3 regions of the Streptomyces sp. CC224B genome follow, and region 1 is predicted to be linked to each of the others. Evidence: riboswitches for the same ligand, from Rfam matches in the RefSeq annotation. Region 1 holds a riboswitch; each other region holds the start of a gene.

What was found. Region 1 has a riboswitch for cyclic di-AMP ahead of QK440_RS38735 (M23 family metallopeptidase). Riboswitches for the same ligand answer to the same signal wherever they lie in the genome.
Positions count from the first base shown of each region.
Region 2: linked by a shared signal. The riboswitch ahead of QK440_RS15925 (M23 family metallopeptidase) and the one ahead of QK440_RS38735 (M23 family metallopeptidase) in region 1 are both predicted to bind cyclic di-AMP.
Region 3: linked by a shared signal. The riboswitch ahead of QK440_RS22990 (transglycosylase family protein) and the one ahead of QK440_RS38735 (M23 family metallopeptidase) in region 1 are both predicted to bind cyclic di-AMP.

Region 1 is NZ_JASCXL010000169.1:8,985-15,315, reverse strand. It holds gene QK440_RS38740 (GntR family transcriptional regulator) at 1-537, opposite strand, end outside; gene QK440_RS38735 (M23 family metallopeptidase) at 899-1,732, opposite strand; cyclic di-AMP (ydaO/yuaA leader) riboswitch at 1,745-1,906, opposite strand; gene QK440_RS38730 (pitrilysin family protein) at 2,148-3,542, opposite strand; gene QK440_RS38725 (pitrilysin family protein) at 3,539-4,933, opposite strand; gene QK440_RS38720 (DNA topoisomerase IV subunit A) at 5,378-6,331, shown strand, end outside.
Region 2 is NZ_JASCXL010000033.1:53,415-59,745, forward strand. It holds gene QK440_RS15900 (mannosyltransferase family protein) at 1-1,267, opposite strand, end outside; gene QK440_RS15905 (hypothetical protein) at 1,385-1,906, opposite strand; gene QK440_RS15910 (SigE family RNA polymerase sigma factor) at 2,206-2,703, opposite strand; tRNA gene QK440_RS15915 (tRNA-Met) at 2,982-3,055, shown strand; gene QK440_RS15920 (PP2C family protein-serine/threonine phosphatase) at 3,410-4,522, shown strand; cyclic di-AMP (ydaO/yuaA leader) riboswitch at 4,754-4,947, shown strand; gene QK440_RS15925 (M23 family metallopeptidase) at 4,959-6,185, shown strand.
Region 3 is NZ_JASCXL010000058.1:38,070-44,400, forward strand. It holds gene QK440_RS22970 (Ppx/GppA phosphatase family protein) at 1-22, opposite strand, end outside; gene QK440_RS22975 (DUF501 domain-containing protein) at 248-769, opposite strand; gene QK440_RS22980 (septum formation initiator family protein) at 961-1,434, opposite strand; gene eno (phosphopyruvate hydratase) at 1,545-2,825, opposite strand; gene QK440_RS22990 (transglycosylase family protein) at 3,105-3,872, opposite strand; cyclic di-AMP (ydaO/yuaA leader) riboswitch at 3,876-4,072, opposite strand; gene QK440_RS22995 (transglycosylase family protein) at 4,256-5,404, opposite strand; gene QK440_RS23000 (cytochrome P450) at 5,534-6,331, opposite strand, start outside.

The DNA.
Region 1 (6,331 bases):
CGCGTCGGTGAGGGCGGCGTACCCGGCCCACACCTCCGTGGCCGCGGCCCGCGCGTCCGCCACGTACATCCACGCGATCTTGTGGCGCAGCTGCGTGAGCAGGGCGATGAGGCCGGGGCCTGCGGAGGCCTGGGTGAGCGTCTCGTGGAACCAGGTGTCGAGCGCGCGCAGGTCCTCGGCGCCGCCGCGCCGGGCCCGCTCCTGGCCGAGCCGGACGAGCCCGCGCAACACCTTCAGGTGGGCGTCGGTGCGGCGCTGCGCGGCCCGGGCGGCGGCCAGGGGCTCCAGGAGCGTACGGACCTCCAGGAGGTCGGCGGCGTCCTGCTCGGTGGGCTCGGCGACGCAGGCGCCCGCGTGTCTGCGCGTGACGACGAAGCCCTCCGCCTCCAGCGTGCGCAGGGCCTCGCGCACCGGGACGCGGGAGACGCCGTAGCGGCGGGCGAGGAGTTCTTCGGTGAGCCGCGCGCCGCGTGCGTGGACGCCGGAGACGATGTCGTCCCGGATGGCCGTGCAGACCGAGTGCGCGGGAACACGCATGACGGACCTCCGCTTTCATGCCCTTCATTGCCCGCGAAACGCTTCGCGCGTCGCCGTCCGCGCTTCACTTCGCGGGCCGCGACGAATGGCGTCGGTGCGGCGACCTGGTGGACGCTGTCGGCACGGACTCTATTGCAGGCCGACGGATTTTCCGATGGCGCGGAGAAACCATGGATATCTTTTGGCCATAGGTACAGCGGTCAATTGACGCAACGCGTCGGCGGAAGAGACGCGCGGGCGGGCCAAAGGCGCGGGCGGGCACGCCGAAAGCCCCGGCTCACGGGAGCCGGGGCTTTTCACAGGGCGTGGTGCGGTACGCGGCGGCGCGGGCCGTGCCGACGGGGCCGCGCGGCGCGGTGGGTCAGACGGCGACGCCGTGGGAGCGCAGGTAGGCGATCGGGTCGATGTCCGAGCCGTACTCGGCGCCGGTACGGGCCTCGAAGTGCAGGTGCGGGCCGGAGGAGTTGCCGGTGGACCCGGAGAGGCCGATCTGCTGGCCGGGCGTGACGCTCTGGCCGACGGTCACGTTGATCGACGACAGGTGCCCGTACTGGGTGTACGTGCCGTCGTTCATCTTGATCACGATGTTGTTGCCGTAGGCGCCGCCCCAGCCCGCCTCGACGACGGTGCCCGCGCCGACCGCCTGGACCGAGGTGCCGGACGCGGCGTGGAAGTCGATGCCGGTGTGGCTGCCGGAGGACCACATGGCGCCGCCAGCCTTGTAGGAGGTGGAGACGTACGACCCGGCGACCGGGGCGACGTAGCCGTTCAGGCGCTTGCGCTCGGCGTCCCGGGCGGCGCGCTCCCTGGCCCGCTCCTTGGCCTCCTTCGCCGCCTTGGCCTCGGCCTCCTTCTTCGCCTTCTCCTTGGCGGCGGCCTCGGCCTTGCGCTTCTGCTCGGCGGCCTTCTGGCGCGCGGCGTCCTCGGCCTTCTTCTGCGCGGCGGCCTCGACGGCGGCCTGCTTCTGCGCGGCGGCCTGGGCGTCGATCTCGTCGGCCAGGGTGTCGTTGATGGAGATGGCCTGGGTGAGGCCGGTGCCCGCGTGGTCGGCGGAGCTGTCGGCGGCCAGCGCCGGAGCGGCCAGGCCCGATATGACGCCGGTGGTGGTGAGGGCGGCGACGCCCGCGGCACCGGCGGTCGTACGCGTGATGCGGCTCGGGCGGCGGTGCTTACCGGTGGGGCGGATGAGCGCCATGAAGCGGCTGGTCCTTTCCTTCCTTCTCGCCTACCGGGTTAGCTGACGGGTTCGGAGCAGGAAGGTCTCCTACGGGCTCCTCGACTGGCGGCGAGGGGTCCGATTCACCCCAGGGACGTGTGGGTCCCCGGCTCCCCTGGCTCACGCCGTACGGGGACTCGGCGATGACTGTCCGGCGCCGCGGGTGCGGCGTACTGCCTGACGGACAGCCGGATTGACGCTAAACGCCTCTTCTTTCAATCGACAAACGGATCCCGCCTTTTGTAGCGCACGCCACACGGCAGACACCCAACCTCCATGCCAATTCGGGCATACGGCGACACGCGGGACCCCGGAGGCACCATGGGCCTCCGGGGTCCGTTGCGTTACACGGCGTTGCTGCCGTTTTGCCCTTGTTCGCGCGGTGGGTGGGCCGTCAGCCGGAGACGACGGTCACCTCACCGATGCCGAGGGCCTTCACGGGCTCCTCGATCTGCGCGGCGTCGCCCACGAGCACCGTCACCAGGCGGTCGCTCGGGAAGGCGTTCACGACGGCCGCGGTGGCCTCCACGGTGCCCGTCTCGGCCAACTGCCGGTACAGGCTCGCCTGGAAGTCGTCCGGCAGCTCCTGCTCGACCTGGTCGGCGAGCGTCGCGGCCACGGCGGCCGCGGTCTCGTACTTGAGCGGGGCCACGCCCACCAGGTTCTGCACGGCCACGTCGCGCTCGGCGTCCGTGAGGCCCTCGGCCGCGAGGGTGCGCAGCACCTTCCACAGGTCGTCCAGGGCCGGGCCCGTGTTCGGTGTGTCCACGGAGCCGCTGATGGCGAGCATGGCCGTGCCCGAGCCGTCCCGGGACGACCGCAGGACCTGGCTGAAGGCGCGCACGCCGTAGGTGTAGCCCTTCTCCTCGCGCAGCACGCGGTCCAGGCGCGAGGTCAGGGTGCCGCCCAGGCAGTACGTGCCGAGGACCTGCGCGGGCCAGACGCGGTCGTGCCGGTCCGGGCCGACGCGGCCGATGAGGAGCTGCGTCTGGACGGCGCCGGGGCGGTCCACGATGACGACGCGGCCGGTGTCGTCGGCGGTGACCGGGGGCACCGGGCGCGGCTCGGCCGTGTCCCCGGTCCAGGCGCCGAGGGTGTCGGCGAGGACGGCGTCCAGGTCCGTGCCGGTGAGGTCGCCGACGACCACGGCGGTGGCCGTGGCGGGGCGCACGTGCTTCTCGTAGAAGGCGCGTACGGCCGCGGAGTCGATGGCGGTGACCGTCTCCTCGGTGCCCTGGCGCGGGCGCGACATGCGCGAGGTGGCCGGGAAGAGCTGCTTGGAGAGCTCCTTGGCGGCGCGGCGGCCGGGGTTGGCGGCCTCGTGCGGGATCTCGTCCAGGCGGTTGCGGACGAGGCGCTCGATCTCGCCGTCCTCGAAGGCGGGCGCCCGCAGCGCGTCGGCGAGCAGGCCCATGGCCTTCGGCAGGCGGGAGACGGGCACTTCGAGGGAGAGCCGGACCCCGGGGTGGTCGGCGTGCGCGTCGAGCGTGGCGCCGCAGCGGTCGAGCTCGGCCGCGAACTCCTCCGCGGAGTGCTTGTCGGTGCCCTCGGAGAAGGCCCGCGCCATGATCGTGGCCACGCCGTCCAGGCCCTGCGGCTCGGCGTCCAGGGGCGCGTCGAGGTGGACTTCGACGGCGACGAGCTGCTGGCCGGGGCGGTGGCAGCGCAGCGCCGTCAGGCCGTTGTCCAGCGCGCCGCGCTCGGGGGCCGGGAAGGCCCAGGGCTTGGCGGTGCCCGCCTGGGGCTGCGGGTGGAACTCCATCGTCACGGACGTCGCGGCCTCGGTCACTTCGCCGCCTCCTCTTCCTGCTGGGTCTCGTCGGCGGCGTTCCCGGGGGCCGGGGAGTCCGCGGCGTCCGCTGCGCTCTCGCCGCCGTCCGCGGGGGCGAGGGGCTCGTACACGAGCACCGCGCGGTTGTCGGGGCGCAGACGGGCCTTGGCGATCTCCTGGACCTCCTCCGCGGTGACGTCCAGGACGCGCTGGACGGCGGTGAGGGCGAGCTGCGGGTCACCGAAGAGGACGGCGAACCGGCACAGTTCGTCCGCGCGGCCCGCCACCGTGCCGAGGCGGTCGAGCCACTCGCGCTCCAACTGCGCCTGGGCGCGCTCCATCTCCTCGGGCGTCGGGCCCTCCTCGGCGAACCGGGCCAGCTCCTCGTCGACGGCGGCCTCGATGACGGGGACCTCGACGTCGCCGGAGGTCTTCACGTCGAGCCAGCCGAGCGAGGGCGCCCCGGCGAGCCGCAGCAGGCCGAACCCGGCCGTCACGGCGGTGCGGTCGCGGCGCACCAGGCGGTTGTAGAGCCGCGAGGACTCGCCGCTGCCGAGCACCGTCAGGGCCAGGTCGGCGGCGTCGCACGCGCGCGTGCCGTCCTCGGGCAGGCGGTAGGCGGCCATCAGGGCGCGGGCCGGCACGTCCTCCTCGACGACCTGGCGCAGCTCCTCGCCGATGCGCTCGGGCAGCGAGCCGTCGCGCGGCGGCTGCTTGCCGTCGTGGGACGGGATGGAGCCGAAGTACTTCTCGACCCAGGCGAGCGTCTGCTCCGGGTCGATGTCGCCGACGATCGACAGGACGGCGTTGTTGGGCGCGTAGTACGTGCGGAAGAACTCGCGGGCGTCTTCCAGGGTGGCCGCGTCCAGGTCGGCCATGGAGCCGATCGGCGTGTGGTGGTACGGGTGGCCCTCCGGGTACGACAGCGCGGTGAGCTTCTCGAAGGCCGTGCCGTAGGGGACGTTGTCGTAGCGCTGGCGGCGTTCGTTCTTCACCACGTCGCGCTGGTTCTCCATGGACTCCTCGTCGAGGGCCGACAGGAGGGAGCCCATGCGGTCCGCCTCCAGCCACAGGGCGAGTTCGAGCTGGTGGGCGGGCATGGTCTCGAAGTAGTTGGTGCGCTCGAAGCTCGTCGTGCCGTTCAGCGAGCCCCCGGCGCCCTGCACCAGCTCGAAGTGGCCGTTGCCGTGCACCTGCTTCGACCCCTGGAACATCAGGTGCTCGAAGAGGTGAGCCAGGCCGGTACGTCCCTTGACTTCGTGGCGCGAGCCCACGTCGTACCAGAGGCACACCGCCGCGACCGGGGTCAGGTGGTCCTCGGAGAGCACCACGCGCAAGCCGTTGGCCAGCCGGTGCTCGGTCGCTGTCAGGCCGCCGGAGCCTGCCTCGGCTGTGGCCGTGTGACCCATGGGCATGTACGTCCCTTCGATCGCGGAATCCTCGTTGGCTGCTGCCAGTCCTGCCACTGTATGCAAGCCCGCCGACGCCTGGCGAAGTTCCCGTTCCGCCCCTCGCGTAGTCGATGTTCGCCGTGGGCGTGATCAGGGGCGGGGTGGGACGGGGTGGGACGGGGTGGGACGGGGTGAGGCCGCGCGGGGAGGGGTGGGGCGGTCGTGGCCGGGTCCTCGGCCGGAGTCGCCGTGGGGTTGTGGCCGCGTCGCCGCCGGGAGGCGGACTGGGGCGGGGGGCGCGGCGCGGCCCGGGCCGGGGCCACAGTGCGCGCGGGTTTCGGGCTGGTCACCGCCCGGTCGCGGCCGGGGTCCCGGACGGGTCGTGGTCCGGGTTGTCAGTGGGACGGTCCACAATGGTCGGCGTCAGATCTCACACTTGTTGGTGAAGGAGCCGCAGCAGCGATGGCCCGCCGCAGCACGAAGACCCCACCGCCCGACGACGCGTTCGAGGAGAAGATCCTCGACATCGACGTCGTCGACGAGATGCAGGGCTCCTTCCTCGAGTACGCCTACTCGGTCATCTACTCCCGCGCCCTGCCCGACGCCCGGGACGGCATGAAGCCGGTGCACCGCAGGATCGTCTATCAGATGAACGAGATGGGCCTGCGCCCCGAGCGCGGCTATGTGAAGTGCGCCCGTGTCGTCGGCGAGGTCATGGGTAAGTTGCACCCCCACGGCGACGCGTCGATCTACGACGCGCTGGTGCGCATGGCCCAGCCCTTCTCGATGCGCCTCCCGCTGGTGGACGGCCACGGCAACTTCGGCTCGCTCGGCAACGACGACCCGCCGGCCGCCATGCGGTACACCGAGTGCAAGATGGCCGACGCCACCTCCCTGATGACGGAGTCGATCGACGAGAACACCGTCGACTTCGAGCCGAACTACGACGGCCAGGAGATGGAGCCGTCCGTCCTCCCGGCGGCCTATCCGAACCTCCTGGTGAACGGCGCGTCGGGCATCGCGGTCGGCATGGCGACGAACATGCCGCCGCACAACCTCGGCGAGGTCATCGCCGCCGCCCGCCACCTGATCAAGCACCCGGGCGCCGACCTCGAGACGCTGATGAAGTACGTCCCGGGCCCGGACCTGCCCACCGGCGGCCGGATCGTGGGCCTGTCCGGCATCAAGGACGCGTACGAATCGGGGCGCGGCACCTTCAAGATCCGCGCGACGGTGTCCGTGGAGGCCGTGACCGCGCGCCGCAAGGGTCTGGTCGTCACGGAGCTGCCGTTCAGCGTCGGCCCGGAGAAGGTCATCGCCAAGATCAAGGACCTGGTGGGCGCCAAGAAGCTCCAGGGCATCGCGGACGTCAAGGACCTCACCGACCGCGAGCACGGCCTGCGCCTGGTCATCGAG
Region 2 (6,331 bases), on a different contig from region 1:
CCCACCGGCCCGTCAGGAACGTGAGGGCGCAGACGGTCATGAGGGGCGCCACGAGGCACACGTACGCGGTGCGTACGCGCGGGGCGCGCAGGCTCCAGGCGGCGAGGACCACCCACAGCGGCCACCACAGGAGGGTGGCGCGGGGCAGGGACATGTACCAGTACGAGGTGCCGAGCGCGGCCAGGGTCAGGGCGGTGTACGTCGCCTCGGGCCAGCGGCGCCGGTACAGCAGGAAGCCGGTGAGCAGCAGGCCCAGGACCATCGCGAGGAGCTCGGCCTGGAACTCGATGGCGTAACCGGTGGGGACGGTGTGGTGGAAGGCCGCGTCCCAGGTGTTGCGCCAGGCCTCCCAGGGCGGGTGGAAGTCGCGGTACCAGCCGCGCTCCTCCGCGTGCTTCCACGCCATCCAGTCACCCGTGTGGGACCGGAGGTACGCGCTGTACGCGAGCGGCGGCAGCGCGGGCAGCAGCAGCCAGGGCAGCGCGCGCCCGTCGCGGTGCGCGCGGACGGTCGTCAGGAAGAGCACGGCGATCGCGGCGGCCAGGAAGAGGCCGCTGACGCGCACGGTGGTCGCCAGGGCCGCCAAAGTCGCGGCGAGCGGCCAGGCCCGGCGCTGCGCGGCCAGCCACGCGGGCAGGGCCAGGGCGAGGAACAGCGCCTCGGTGTAGCCGGCCGCGAGGAACACGGCGCAGGGGGAGAGCAGGAAGAACAGGACCGCGCGGCGCCCCGCGTCCGGGTGGGGCACGTACCGGCGGGTGACGCGGGCGAGCGCGAGGACCGCCACCGCGCCGCAGACGAGGGAGAGCAGCAGCCCGGCCGCCGTCCAGTCGGGTACGACGGCGTGGACGGCCCGCAGCGCGAACGGGAAACCGGGGAAGAAGGCCTCCCGGTTGTCCCAGTCCGCCGTCCCGGGGCCCGCGCCCCCGGGGAAGTAGCCGTCCTGCGCTATGCGGAGGTAGTGCCACCAGTCCCACTGCTGCCAGGCGGCCAGGAGTGAGGAGGCGTGACGGGTGCGGGAGTCGGCCGGGAACAGCCAGGTGGCGCAGTAGGCCGTCGTCCACAGGCCTACGCGGGTGAGGACGTAGAGGGCGAGGACGTCCCTGTCTTCGCGGGACACGCGGTGCGACAGGCGGCGGGCGGTGGCGCGGAGTCCGTTCCGTACGGCCTCGCGTACGGCGTTCCGGCGCGTGGCTGGGCCGGGGGAGCGCGCGTTCCCGGAGGCGGGGCGCGCCGCCTCCCGGGGCCGGGGAGGGGACGAAACGGGCATGGCGGGGCCTCCGGGGGCGGTTCGGGGTGTGCGGGGCCGCCTCGCGGCGGTGCGTGGGTGACGCGAGGTGGGGGAGGGGCGCAAGGGGTGAGGGGCTGCGCGGGAGTGGGGCCGGGCTCAGGTCTCCGGCGCGGACGTGTCGGTCGCCGTGCTCCTGACCGGCCCCCGGGACGGATCCTCGGTCCGCGACGGCGGCGCGCCCGCCGAGGTCGGCGGGGCCGTGGTGCGCGGTGCCCTCAGCGGTGGGCTGGTGCGCGAGGGCGGCGTGGGCGATCCGGCCGGGCGCGTGGCGGGCGGCGTGGTCGCCGTCGTGGCCAGGGTCGGCGGCGGGGGCCAGGTCGTGGACGCCGACGGCGAGGGGGACATGGGCGGCGAAGGGGACGGCGTCGGCTTCGAGGGCACGGACGCGGGCGGCGTCGCGGGCGCGGAGTCCCGCATCAGCGCCGCCGCGCCCGCGCCGGCGACGACGAGGGCGGCGGTGACGGCGACCGCGGTCACGAAGACCCGGTGCGCCCGACGGCCGCGCCGGACGACCACCGCCACCGGCGGCACGTCGGCACGGGCCCGCCCGGCGGCAGCGGCCTCCTGGAACAGCGAGCGCAACGGGTCGTGCTGGGGATCGAGCTGGGGGTCAGACACCGGGGGCCTCCTCGGTGCGTGGGTCCGGCAGGTGGTGGCGTACGGGGGGTGTGGGCGTGGCTGTGGTGCGGGGTGTGAGCACCGGGGTGTCCGGGGCGTCTGTGGTGTCCGGGGCGTCTGTGGTGTCTGTGGTGTGGGGGGTGGGTGGGGGTGGTGAGTAGAGAGGTGGTGCTGGTGGTGCCGACGGTCCCCGTAGTGCCAGGGGGTCCCGTGGTGCCAGGGGGTCCCGTGGTGCCAGGGGGCCACGTGGTGCCGGGTGCGCCTCCGCGAGGCGCGGGGTGGCGAAGACAGCGGAGGGTTCACGCACCGTGGACCTCCTCGGTCCGCGGATCCGTGAGGCGGCGGGCGAGCGCGGCCCGGCCGCGGGCCAGGTGGGTCTTGACCGTGCCGGCGGCCAGCCCGGTCTCCCCGGCGATCTGCTCGACGGTGAGGTCGCACATGTAGTGCAGGGCGAGCGTCCGGCGCTGCTGCGGCGGCAGTGCGCGCAACGCCTCGACCAGCGTGACGGAGTCGGGGCCCGGCCCCTCGGCGTGCGGCGGGGCGCCGCTGCGCTGCCAGGCCGAGGCCGAGCGGCGCAGCCCGCGCCAGCGGCTCACCGCGAGCCGCCAGGCGACGGTACGGATCCACGCCTCGGGACTGCCGTCCCGGTCCAGCCGCCCCCGGCGGCTCCAGCCCTTGACGAAGGCCTCCTGGACGACGTCCTGCGCCTCGTGCAGATCGCCGAGCATCACGTAGAGCTGGCCGGTCAGCCGCGCGGCCGCCTGCGCGTAGAACTCCTCGAACTCCTCGACGGTCAACAGATTGCTCCTGGATCTCTTCGGTCTCACCGTGCATACGCCCCCCGACCCGGGTTCGGATGACATGGGGCGCGAAAGATCCCGGTGACGCCGGTCACAGCGTGGCCTCTGGCCGAGGGCACGCCTGACCAGGGCCTGACCAGGGCTTTTGTAGTGGCATCGGGTTCGGGCGCGGGGTGGCGGGGCCCTGGCGGGGTGCCTGCCGAGGGTCCTGGGGCGGCCCTCCGGCCATCAGTTCGCGTTCACGGCCCCTGATGGCGTACTGTTGGGTTCACCGACGCGGGGTGGAGCAGCTCGGTAGCTCGCTGGGCTCATAACCCAGAGGTCGCAGGTTCAAATCCTGTCCCCGCTACTGAAACCGAAGGCCCGGGATCCCAACGGATCCCGGGCCTTCGGCGTACCCAGGGGATTCCGGGTCTGGGGATTCCGGCCTTCGGCGTCCCACGCCCGCGCCTGCCCCGGGTCCCGTGTGCCCGCGCCGCCTCACGCCCCGTACGCCCGGCGCCCGCTCCGGGCGCCCCCCGCCCCGCCCACGCCGCGCGCCCCGCACCCCGCCCCCGCTTCACCCACTTGGCGCACGCCGACTCGCTCGCGGGCCGCCGGACGGGAAGCCTTGGGCCGATGCGGCGGGTCTGCGGTGGGAGTGGAACGGTGGTTGCTTCGGGTGGTGGGGGCCGGTGCGCCGGTGCCGGGCCGGAGGGGCGCCATGGGCGGTAAGGGCCGCAGACGGCTCCCCCGGGAGCGGGCCCTGACCCGGGCCCTGCCCCCGTTCCTCATCGTCGCCGGGATCCTCTTCGACGTGCTCACGCCGCCCGAGTTCACCGCGTCCCCGATCTTCGCGGCGGCCCCGCTGATCGCCGCGCCGTTCTTCTCGCTCGGCACCACCGCGGCGACCGCCGCCGTGTCCTGCGCCACCGTCCTTGCGCTGCGCACGGTGAACCACGCGGACGCGTACGTCGAGGTGGTCACGGAGTTCCTCACCATGCTGACCGTCGGCGCCCTCGCCGTCGTCATCAACCGCGTCGTCCGGCGCGGCAACGCCCGCCTCGCCTCCGCCCGCTCCATCGCCGAGGCCGCCCAGCGCGCCGTCCTGCCGCAGCCGGGGCCGCGCGTCGGGGGCCTCGACGTCGCCGCGCGCTACGAGGCCGCGCAGGCCGACGCGTTCATCGGCGGCGACCTGTACGCGGTGCAGGACACCCCGCACGGCGTCCGGCTCGTCGTCGGCGACGTACGGGGCAAGGGCATGGGCGCGGTGGCCGCCGTCGCCGTCGTCATCGGCGCCTTCCGGGAGGCGGCCGAGCAGGAGGCCACCCTGGAGGCCGTGGCGCAGCGCCTGGAGCGTGCGCTCGCGCGCGAGGGCACCCGGCGCGACGGACTCGACGCGTTCGAGGGGTTCACCACCGCGGTCCTCGCCGAGATCCCGCCCGGCCGGGGGATCGTCCGGCTCGTGAACCGCGGCCACCCCGAACCGCTGCTGCTGCGCGCCGACGGGCGGCTGTGCGTGCTCTCGCCCACGGAGCCCGCGCTTCCGCTCGGCATGGGCGAGCTGGGGAGCTGGCCCGACCGCGCGGACGAGACCGACTTCCCGCCCGGCTCGACGCTGCTGCTCTACACCGACGGGGTCAGCGAGGCCCGGGACGAGCACGGCGCCTTCTACGATCCCGCGCTGCGGCTCGGCGGCCGGATCTTCTCCGGCGCGGACGCCCCCGACGCGCTCGTCTCCACCCTCGTCGCCGAGGTCCTCGACCACACCGCCGACGGGGCCACCGACGACATGGCGCTCCTCGCCGTACGCCGTCCCGTCACGGCGGGTGACTGAACGGAACCCCAGCGCAGCCCAACTGACGCACCTTCGTCGACATGTGAAGATCCGTCCGGCTGCGCTGCGTCATGACGGCCGGTCAACTCGCCCGGATCAGCACGTAGATGTCCCGTTGTGTACGTGGCGTAAGCGTTAACGATCAGTCGGAACAGCTTGGACTACGGAGCCGCTGTCTATTAACGTTCGATAACGCAGCGCGGTCGTCCCAGCCGTCACACCCGACGGCTCCGCGCGCACGCGCCTAATCCCGCAAGGGAGCCGGGGAACCACCAACTTGGGGTGAATCGGACGCCCTTCGCGTGCGAGACGCCGTAGCGCCGTGACGTGGTCACGGGGTGCGTCCCGCACGTGAGGTACGGCCGTAGGAGACCTTCCTGCTCCGAACCCGTCAGCTAACCCGGTAGGCGAGAAGGAAGGAAAGGAGTGCGCCCCCGTGGCGTCCAACCGGCCTGCCCCAGAAGCGCTCATACCGCACGGCGACACCGCCGACCGAGCCGCCGGGGGTGACGACCCCGCGGGTCCCGCAGGTCACTCCGGCCATGCCGGTCACTCCGGTCCCTTCGACTTCTTCGGCCCCTCCCCCGACTCTGCTCCGTACGAGGACTCTTCCCCGTACGAGTCGTTCGATTCCTCGCCGTACGCCGCCCAGCGGCCCGAGGGCTCCTGGGAGGAGTGGAACCCCACCGCGGAGAGCGTCCGCCCCGTCCGCGGGCGGCACCGCATCCACAAGAAGGGCGGCGGCGGCCTCGCGCGCAGCTCCACCGTCCTCGGCGTCGGCGTGATCGCCGCCGTCGGCGCGGGCGGCATCGCCTCCGCGCAGGGCGGCAAGCCGCCCGTCTCCATCGCCATGCCCGACATGTCGGCGGTCGCGGACGCGCTGCCGGAGGCCGAGTCGCTGCCCGGCGTCGGCGCCCTGCTCGGCGGTGACAAGGCCGAGGCCGAGCCCGCCACCGCCGCGTCCACCGCCCCGCTCAGCTCCGCCGGCGTCACCACCGCCGACGCCGAGCAGGGCACCACGGACGCGGGCGAGGCCCTGCGCGCCCGCATCCTCCAGCAGGCCGAGAACCAGCGGCACCAGGCAGACGACGCCCAGCGGGCGCGGGCCCAGGCCGCCGCCGTCACGCAGGCCGCCGAGACCGCCGAGGCCAAGCGGGAGAAGGCGGAGGCCGCGGCCAGGGCGAAGGCCGCCGAGGAGAAGCGGAAGAAGGAGGCCGAGGCCCGCGAGAAGCGCGAGGCCGAGCGCCTGGCGAAGCTCGCCAAGAGCTACGCCCTGCCCACCTCCTCGTACACCCTGACCTCCCACTACGGCGACGCCGGCGCCATGTGGTCCTCCGGCCACCACACCGGCCTGGACTTCGCCGCCCCCACCGGCACCCCGCTCAAGGCCGTCCACACCGGCACCGTCAAGGAGGCGGGCTGGGCGGGCGCGTACGGCTACCGCACGGTCCTGGAGCTCGAGGACGGCACCGAGATCTGGTACTGCCACCAGTCCTCGCTCAGCGTCAGCGCGGGCCAGAAGGTCACCACGGGCGAGGTCATCGGCCGGGTCGGCGCCACCGGCAACGTCACGGGCCCGCACCTCCACCTGGAGGTCAAGACGGGCGCGGGCGCGACGATCGACCCCCTGGCGTGGCTCCAGGGCAAGGGCCTGAACCCGTAACACCCCCCGGCACAACCGCGGCACGGCGGAACACCGCGGCTCCTGGCGCGCGGCTCCACGACGCCGGCGGCCCTGGCGACGACCCCCCGACGCCAGGGCCGCCGGTCCTTCCCCGCCGCAGCCCCGGGGCCCGGCCCGCCGCCGGA
Region 3 (6,331 bases), on a different contig from region 1:
CGATGGCGGCCACGCGGGTCACGGTGTGGTGCTCCTTGTCGTTGACGGTGCCTCGGTGCGACCGCCCTGGCGGGCGGGGTCCCCCACACGCCCTCCGGGCACGGCCACCGGACCCCGCCCACGGTAGCGGCGCCGCCCTGGGCCACGCACCGCCGCCCGCCGGGCCCCTGAGGCACGCTTCAGGGCGCCGGGGCCCGGCGGGCGAAGCCGGGGTGTCACGGGAGGGCGGGGGGAAGGCAGGGCCTGCTCAGCCGGCGGTGTCCGACACGCAGGGGCCCTTGTTCCACCACTCCGGCAGCATCGCGAGGGCCTCGTCCCCGAGCGGGTTCACCCCGGGCCCCGCGGCCAGGGAGTGCGCGACCAGCACGTGCAGGCACTTGACCCGGTCCGGCATGCCCCCCGCCGAGGGGAACCCCTCCAGCACCTCGATGGCGTCGCGCCGCGCGAGGTAGTCCTCGTGCGCGGCCCGGTAGGCCGCAGCCAGCTCCGGATCGGAGGCGAGCCGCTCCGTCATCTCCTTCATGACGCCGTTGGCCTCGAGCGTGCCGATCGCGGAGGCCGCGCGCGGGCAGGTCAGGTAGTACGTCGTCGGGAACGGCGTACCGTCCTCCAGGCGCGGCGCCGTCTCCACCACGTCCGGGTTGCCGCAGGGGCAGCGGTGCGCGATGGCCCGCAGGCCGCGCGGGGGGCGGCCCAACTGCTCCTGGAAGGCGGCGATGTCGGCGTCCGTGGGCGCGGTGGGCTCGGTCTGGGGCGGGGGCGTTTCCATGCCTGTCTTCCGGTCGGTGAGGTCGGTGCTGTCGGTGAGGTGGGTTCGGTTGGTTCGCGGGGCGGTCGGTTCGCGGGGCGGTCGGTTCGCGGGGGGCGGGCTCGCGCGGGCGGCGCCGTCCCCGGCCTCGTCGGTGCGCAGGCCCCGCCGCGGCCCGGGCGGCGCCACCGGTGCCGGGCACGGCGACGCGCCTAGCCGGACTTGTCGGCCTTGTCGACGCTGTCCCACACGTTCGAGTACCAGGGGCGGGCGGCCCCGTTCTCCTCGGGCCGGTGCCGCTGGGCGGCGCGCGGGTCGATCACCGTGAAGCCGGTCTCGCCGGGCATCACGTAGTGCAGCCGCTCCCGGATGCGCTGCTCCGCGTACGCGTCGTCCTGCCAGCGGGCCTTCTCGTCCCGCAGCCGCTCCACGTTCTCGCGGTGCTCGGCCTGCCTGCGCCGCTGGTCGGCGATCTCGCCGCGCTGCGAGACGTACTGCCGCATCGGGTACGCGAGCGCCACGACCAGCGAGCAGACCACGAGCACGAGCAGCGCGGCCCGGCCGGTGAGCCGGGAGCGCCGGGCCTGGCGCTTGGTCTGGGAGCGGTAGACGCGCTCGGCGGTCTGCTCGCCGAGCAGCCGCAGCCTCGTCGCGGTGGAGAACCGGTCCCGGTTCTTCACGGCCATGTCCCGCCTCCCCTGTACGTGCGTACGTCCCCGCACACGGTACGGGACCGAGTACGGGGACGTACGGACGACTGGCTAGCGCTTCATCCGAGGAGGCTCCGGGAAGGCCGTCAGCCCTTGAAGCGCGGGAAGGCGCTGCGGCCGGCGTAGACCGCGGCGTCGTCGAGGATCTCCTCGATGCGCAGGAGCTGGTTGTACTTGGCGACACGGTCCGAGCGGGCCGGGGCGCCGGTCTTGATCTGGCCGCAGTTCACGGCGACGGCGAGGTCGGCGATGGTGACGTCCTCGGTCTCGCCGGAGCGGTGCGACATCATGCACTTGAAGCCGTTGCGCTGGGCCAGCTCGACGGCGTCCAGGGTCTCGGTGAGCGAGCCGATCTGGTTGACCTTGACGAGCAGCGCGTTGGCGGCGTTCTCGTCGATGCCGCGCTGGAGGCGCTCGGGGTTGGTGACGAAGAGGTCGTCGCCGACGATCTGGACCTTGTCGCCCAGCTTCTCGGTGATGACCTTCCAGCCGTCCCAGTCGTCCTCGTACAGCGGGTCCTCGATGGAGACCAGCGGGTACGCGGAGACGAGCTCGGCGTAGTACTCGGTCATCTCGGCGGCGGAGCGGGTCTTGCCCTCGAACTCGTAGGCGCCGTCCTTGTAGAACTCGGACGCGGCGACGTCGAGCGCGAGCGCGATCTGCTCGCCGGGGGTGTAGCCGGCCTCCTGGATGGCCTCGACGATGAGGTCGAGGGCGGCGCGGTTGGACTCCAGGTTCGGGGCGAAGCCGCCCTCGTCGCCGAGGCCGGTGGACAGGCCCTTGTTCTTCAGGACCTTCTTCAGCGTGTGGTAGACCTCGGCGCCCCAGCGCAGGGCCTCGGAGAAGGACTCCGCGCCGATCGGGGCGATCATGAACTCCTGGATGTCGACGTTGGAGTCCGCGTGGGACCCGCCGTTCAGGATGTTCATCATCGGCACCGGGAGCAGGTGCGCGTTCGGGCCGCCCAGGTAGCGGAAGAGCGGCAGGTCCGAGGCCTCGGAGGCGGCGTGGGCCACGGCGAGGGAGACGCCGAGGATGGCGTTGGCGCCGAGGGAGCCCTTGTTGTCGGTGGCGTCCAGGTCGAACATGGCCTGGTCGATCAGGCGCTGCTCGGTGGCGTCGTAGCCGACGAGCTCCGGGCCGATCTGCTCGATGACGGCGAGGACGGCCTTCTCGACGCCCTTGCCGCCGTAGCGGTTGGCGTCTCCGTCACGGAGTTCGATGGCCTCGAAGGCGCCGGTGGAGGCGCCGGACGGGACGGCCGCACGGCCGGTGGACCCGTCGTCGAGGCCGACCTCGACCTCGACCGTGGGGTTGCCTCGGGAGTCCAGGATTTCCCGGGCTACGACGACGTCGATGGACGGCACGAGCATCTCCTTCTGGGATGTGACGCGGGGTACGCGGGGGTACTGGGGCCGCGCTGGCCCCTGCGACACGAGCCTAACCGGCTCCAGGGCATCGGCCAGCCGACCGCCCGGCCCCCGGACAGAACCGGAGGCCCATAGTTCCCTCACGGAACAAACTACCGGACAAAAAGGTACCGCCCCGGTGCGACGGGGGTCGCGCACCGGGACGGCAGCCCGTGGGGACGGGGTGGTGGCCCCTCACCGGGGCCGGGGCGGCCGGTGGCCGCCCGGGGCTGGGCCTCAGCCGAGGTGGAGCTGCTGGCCCGGGTAGATGACGTCGGCGTCGTCGACGATGTCGTCGTTGAGCTGGTACAGCTTCTGCCAGCCGCCCTTGACGCCGCGCTCCTGAGCGATCTTGGAGAGGGTGTCGCCGGTCTCGACCTTGTACTCGCCGTCGCCCTTCTTCACGACCTTGCCGGTCGGGGTCTTGACGGTCTTCTTGGTCTCGACCTGCGGGGCGGCCTGCTGCGTCTGGTGCTGCGGCTGCGCCTGCGGCTTGGGCTGGGCCTGCTGCTGCGGCTGGACCTGCGGCTTGGCCTGCTGCTGCGGCTGCGCCTGCTGCTGGGGCCGCTGCTGCTGCGGCTGCTGCTGCTGGGAGCCGCCGGAGGAGCCGCCGCCGTTGTACGCGGCGCCGGACAGGCCCACGCCGCACTTCGGCCAGGCGCCCTTGCCCTGGCCCGCGAGGACCTTCTGGGCGACGGCGATCTGCTGGGACTTGCTGGCCTTGTCGGCGGTGGGCGCGTAGGCCGTGCCGCCGTAGGCCGCCCAGGTGGAGGCGGAGAACTGGAGGCCGCCGTAGTAGCCGTTGCCGGTGTTGATCGACCAGTTGCCGCCGGACTCGCACTGGGCGACGCGGTCCCACTCGGAGGCGGTGGCGGCGCCGGCGGTGCCCGCGGTCACCAGCGGTGCGGCGACGGCGGCGCCGGCCACACCGGCGACGGTGACGGCACGGGTGGCCTTGTCGAGCTTGGTGGCGCGGCGGTGCTTGCCCTTGCCGGAAAACAGCATGATTGATCCCCTCACCGACGCCTGCGAGGTGAGCTGTCGGGTTCGGGCGGGTGAGTGCCCGGTCCCTGCGGCCTAGCGCAGCGACTACACCCCTAGCCGTTTCCGTGCGTCCGGACCGCCGCGCTGCTGCGCGGCCGTCCAACGTCCGGGCCCGGCGCTTACCTTGGGTCCCCCGCTCCTGCCTTCGGCGCTTGACGCGACGACTGTTCCCGTCCGGCGGTTGGCAGGATTCGGCGTACCGACCGGCGGGGCCCGCTGTGGCGAGCGCTCACGACCGTAGGCAGGCGATCAGCCGAATTTCAAAGACGATCAGGGCTTCTGAGACCCATCTCTCACTTGCCCCTCACCATCTTCAAACCGGACATTCATCGCGAAGTGACCGCTCAACTGCCCTGGTCCGCGCCCGACTTCTCCTTGGTTCCGGCTTTCGTCTTCTCGTCCAGTTCAAGCCGCTGACCGGGGAGGATGAGGTCCGGGTCGGAGCCGACGGTCTTCTTGTTCTCCGCGTAGAGACTCGTCCAGCCGCCGTCAAGGCCGTGGTTGTCCGCGATGGCGGAGAGGTTGTCCCCCGAGCGGACCGTGTACGTCTGCGCGCCGGACCCGGCACCGGGCTTCTGCCGCGCCTCGCCGCGCGAGGCGTGCCGGCCCGCGCCGGCGTCCTCGCCGCCGGAGGGGAGGTCGTCCCCGGCGCGCTCGCCGCGGTGGCGGCCGGAGGAGCGGTCGGCGTCCTCGCCGCCGGGGGCGCCGGGCGCCTCGGAGCCGCCGGAGGAGCCATCGGCCGGGCCACCGGTCGAGCCACCGGAGGAGCCGGAAGCGTCCGTTCCGTCCGGCGAAGTGGCGTCGCCCCCGGCGGATTTGCCGTCGCCGCCCGTACGGTCGGCCGACCCCTCGGGTGCCGTCTTGTCGGAGTCGTCGGTTTTGCGGTGCTTGCCGCCGCCCGAGCGGTCCGATGTGTCCTGGTCGGGCGTTTCGCCCGCATCGTGATTCTTGTCTCGCGTGTCGCCGTCGGCACCGGACGGCTTGCCGTCGGCGTCGTCGGCGCCCTTGCCCTTGCCGCGGCCCGCGTCCGTGCCGGAGGCGCCGTCGTCGCCCGAGGAGCCGTCAGAACCCTTGGAGGGCGGGGCGGAGGGCAGGCCCGGGTCGACGTCGGCGGCCTCGCCGCCCTTGGTGAGGCCCGCGGCCGGGGCGCAGTTCGGCCAGGCGTCGGGGCCCTGGTCGCGGAGGACGTTCTCGGCGATGGCGATCTGCTGGGAGCGGCTGGCCTGGTCGGCGCTCGGTGCGTAGGACAGGCCGCCGTACTGCTCCCAGGTCTCCTGGGTGAGCTGGAGGCCGCCGTAGTAGCCGCTTCCCTTGGCGCTCCACGCGCCGCCGCTCTCGCAGTCCGCGACCTTGTCCCAGGTCTCGGCGTCGGCCGCGCTCGCGCTCGTGGCGCCGAGCAGCGGCAGGGCGATGGCGGAACCGGTGACGCCCACCGCGACGAGGATCGCCGGGGCCTGGCGGGGGCGGCGGTGACGGCCTTGGCCGGAGAGCATGCAGGTGCCTTTCGTGGACGACAGGACGGGCGCGGCACGGGTGCGCGGGGGCGCGGGTGCCGGGCCGTCGTGAAAGTAGCCGCAGTCGAACGTCAGTCACAAGTCGGTTCAGCGGAGATCACATAAAAGTCACATCGTTGACGGCCCGTCAGGACGAGTGACCCGCGGGGCCGGTGTGAAACGCACCGGCAGGGTCCGCAGGCCCCGCATGATGAGCCCGCCGCGCCACCGCAACTCCTCCGGCGCGGCGTCCAGTTGCAGGTCCGGCAGCCGTCGCAGCAGGGTGGCCAGCGCCGTCCGCCCCTCCAGCCGGGCGAGCGGCGCGCCGAGGCAGTAGTGGATGCCGTGGCCGTAGCCGAGGTGCTGGTTGTCCCGGCGGGCGAGGTCGAGGACGTCGGGCTCGGCGAAGCGCTCCGGGTCGCGGTCGGCGGCGGCGAGCACGACGAGCACGGGGTCGCCCGCCGCGATGTCCTGCCCGCCCATCCGCAGCGGCTCGGTGGCGAACCGCCAGGTGGCCAGCTCCACGGGCCCGTCGAAGCGGAGCAGCTCCTCGACGCCGGTGGCGAGCAGCCCGGTGTCGCCCGCGGCGAGGGAGTGCTGCAGCCGCTCGCGCTGGGCGGGGTGGGTGAGGAGCGCGTACGTGCCGTTGCCGATGAGGTTCACGGTGGTCTCGAAGCCGGCGAACAGCAGGATGAAGGCCATGGCGGCGGCCTCGTTCTCGGTGAGGTGCTCGCCGTGGTCGGAGGCGCGGATGAGCCCGGAGATCAGGTCGTCGTCGCCGCCGTCGCGGAGGGACTCGCGCTTCCTGTGGATGAGGTCGGCGAGGTAGCCGCGCATCTTCTTCACGGACCGCGCGACGCCGCCGCGGGGCCCGCCGCCGTGCCGGATCATCATCCCGGCCCAGTCCCGGAAGTCGTCCTGGTCCTC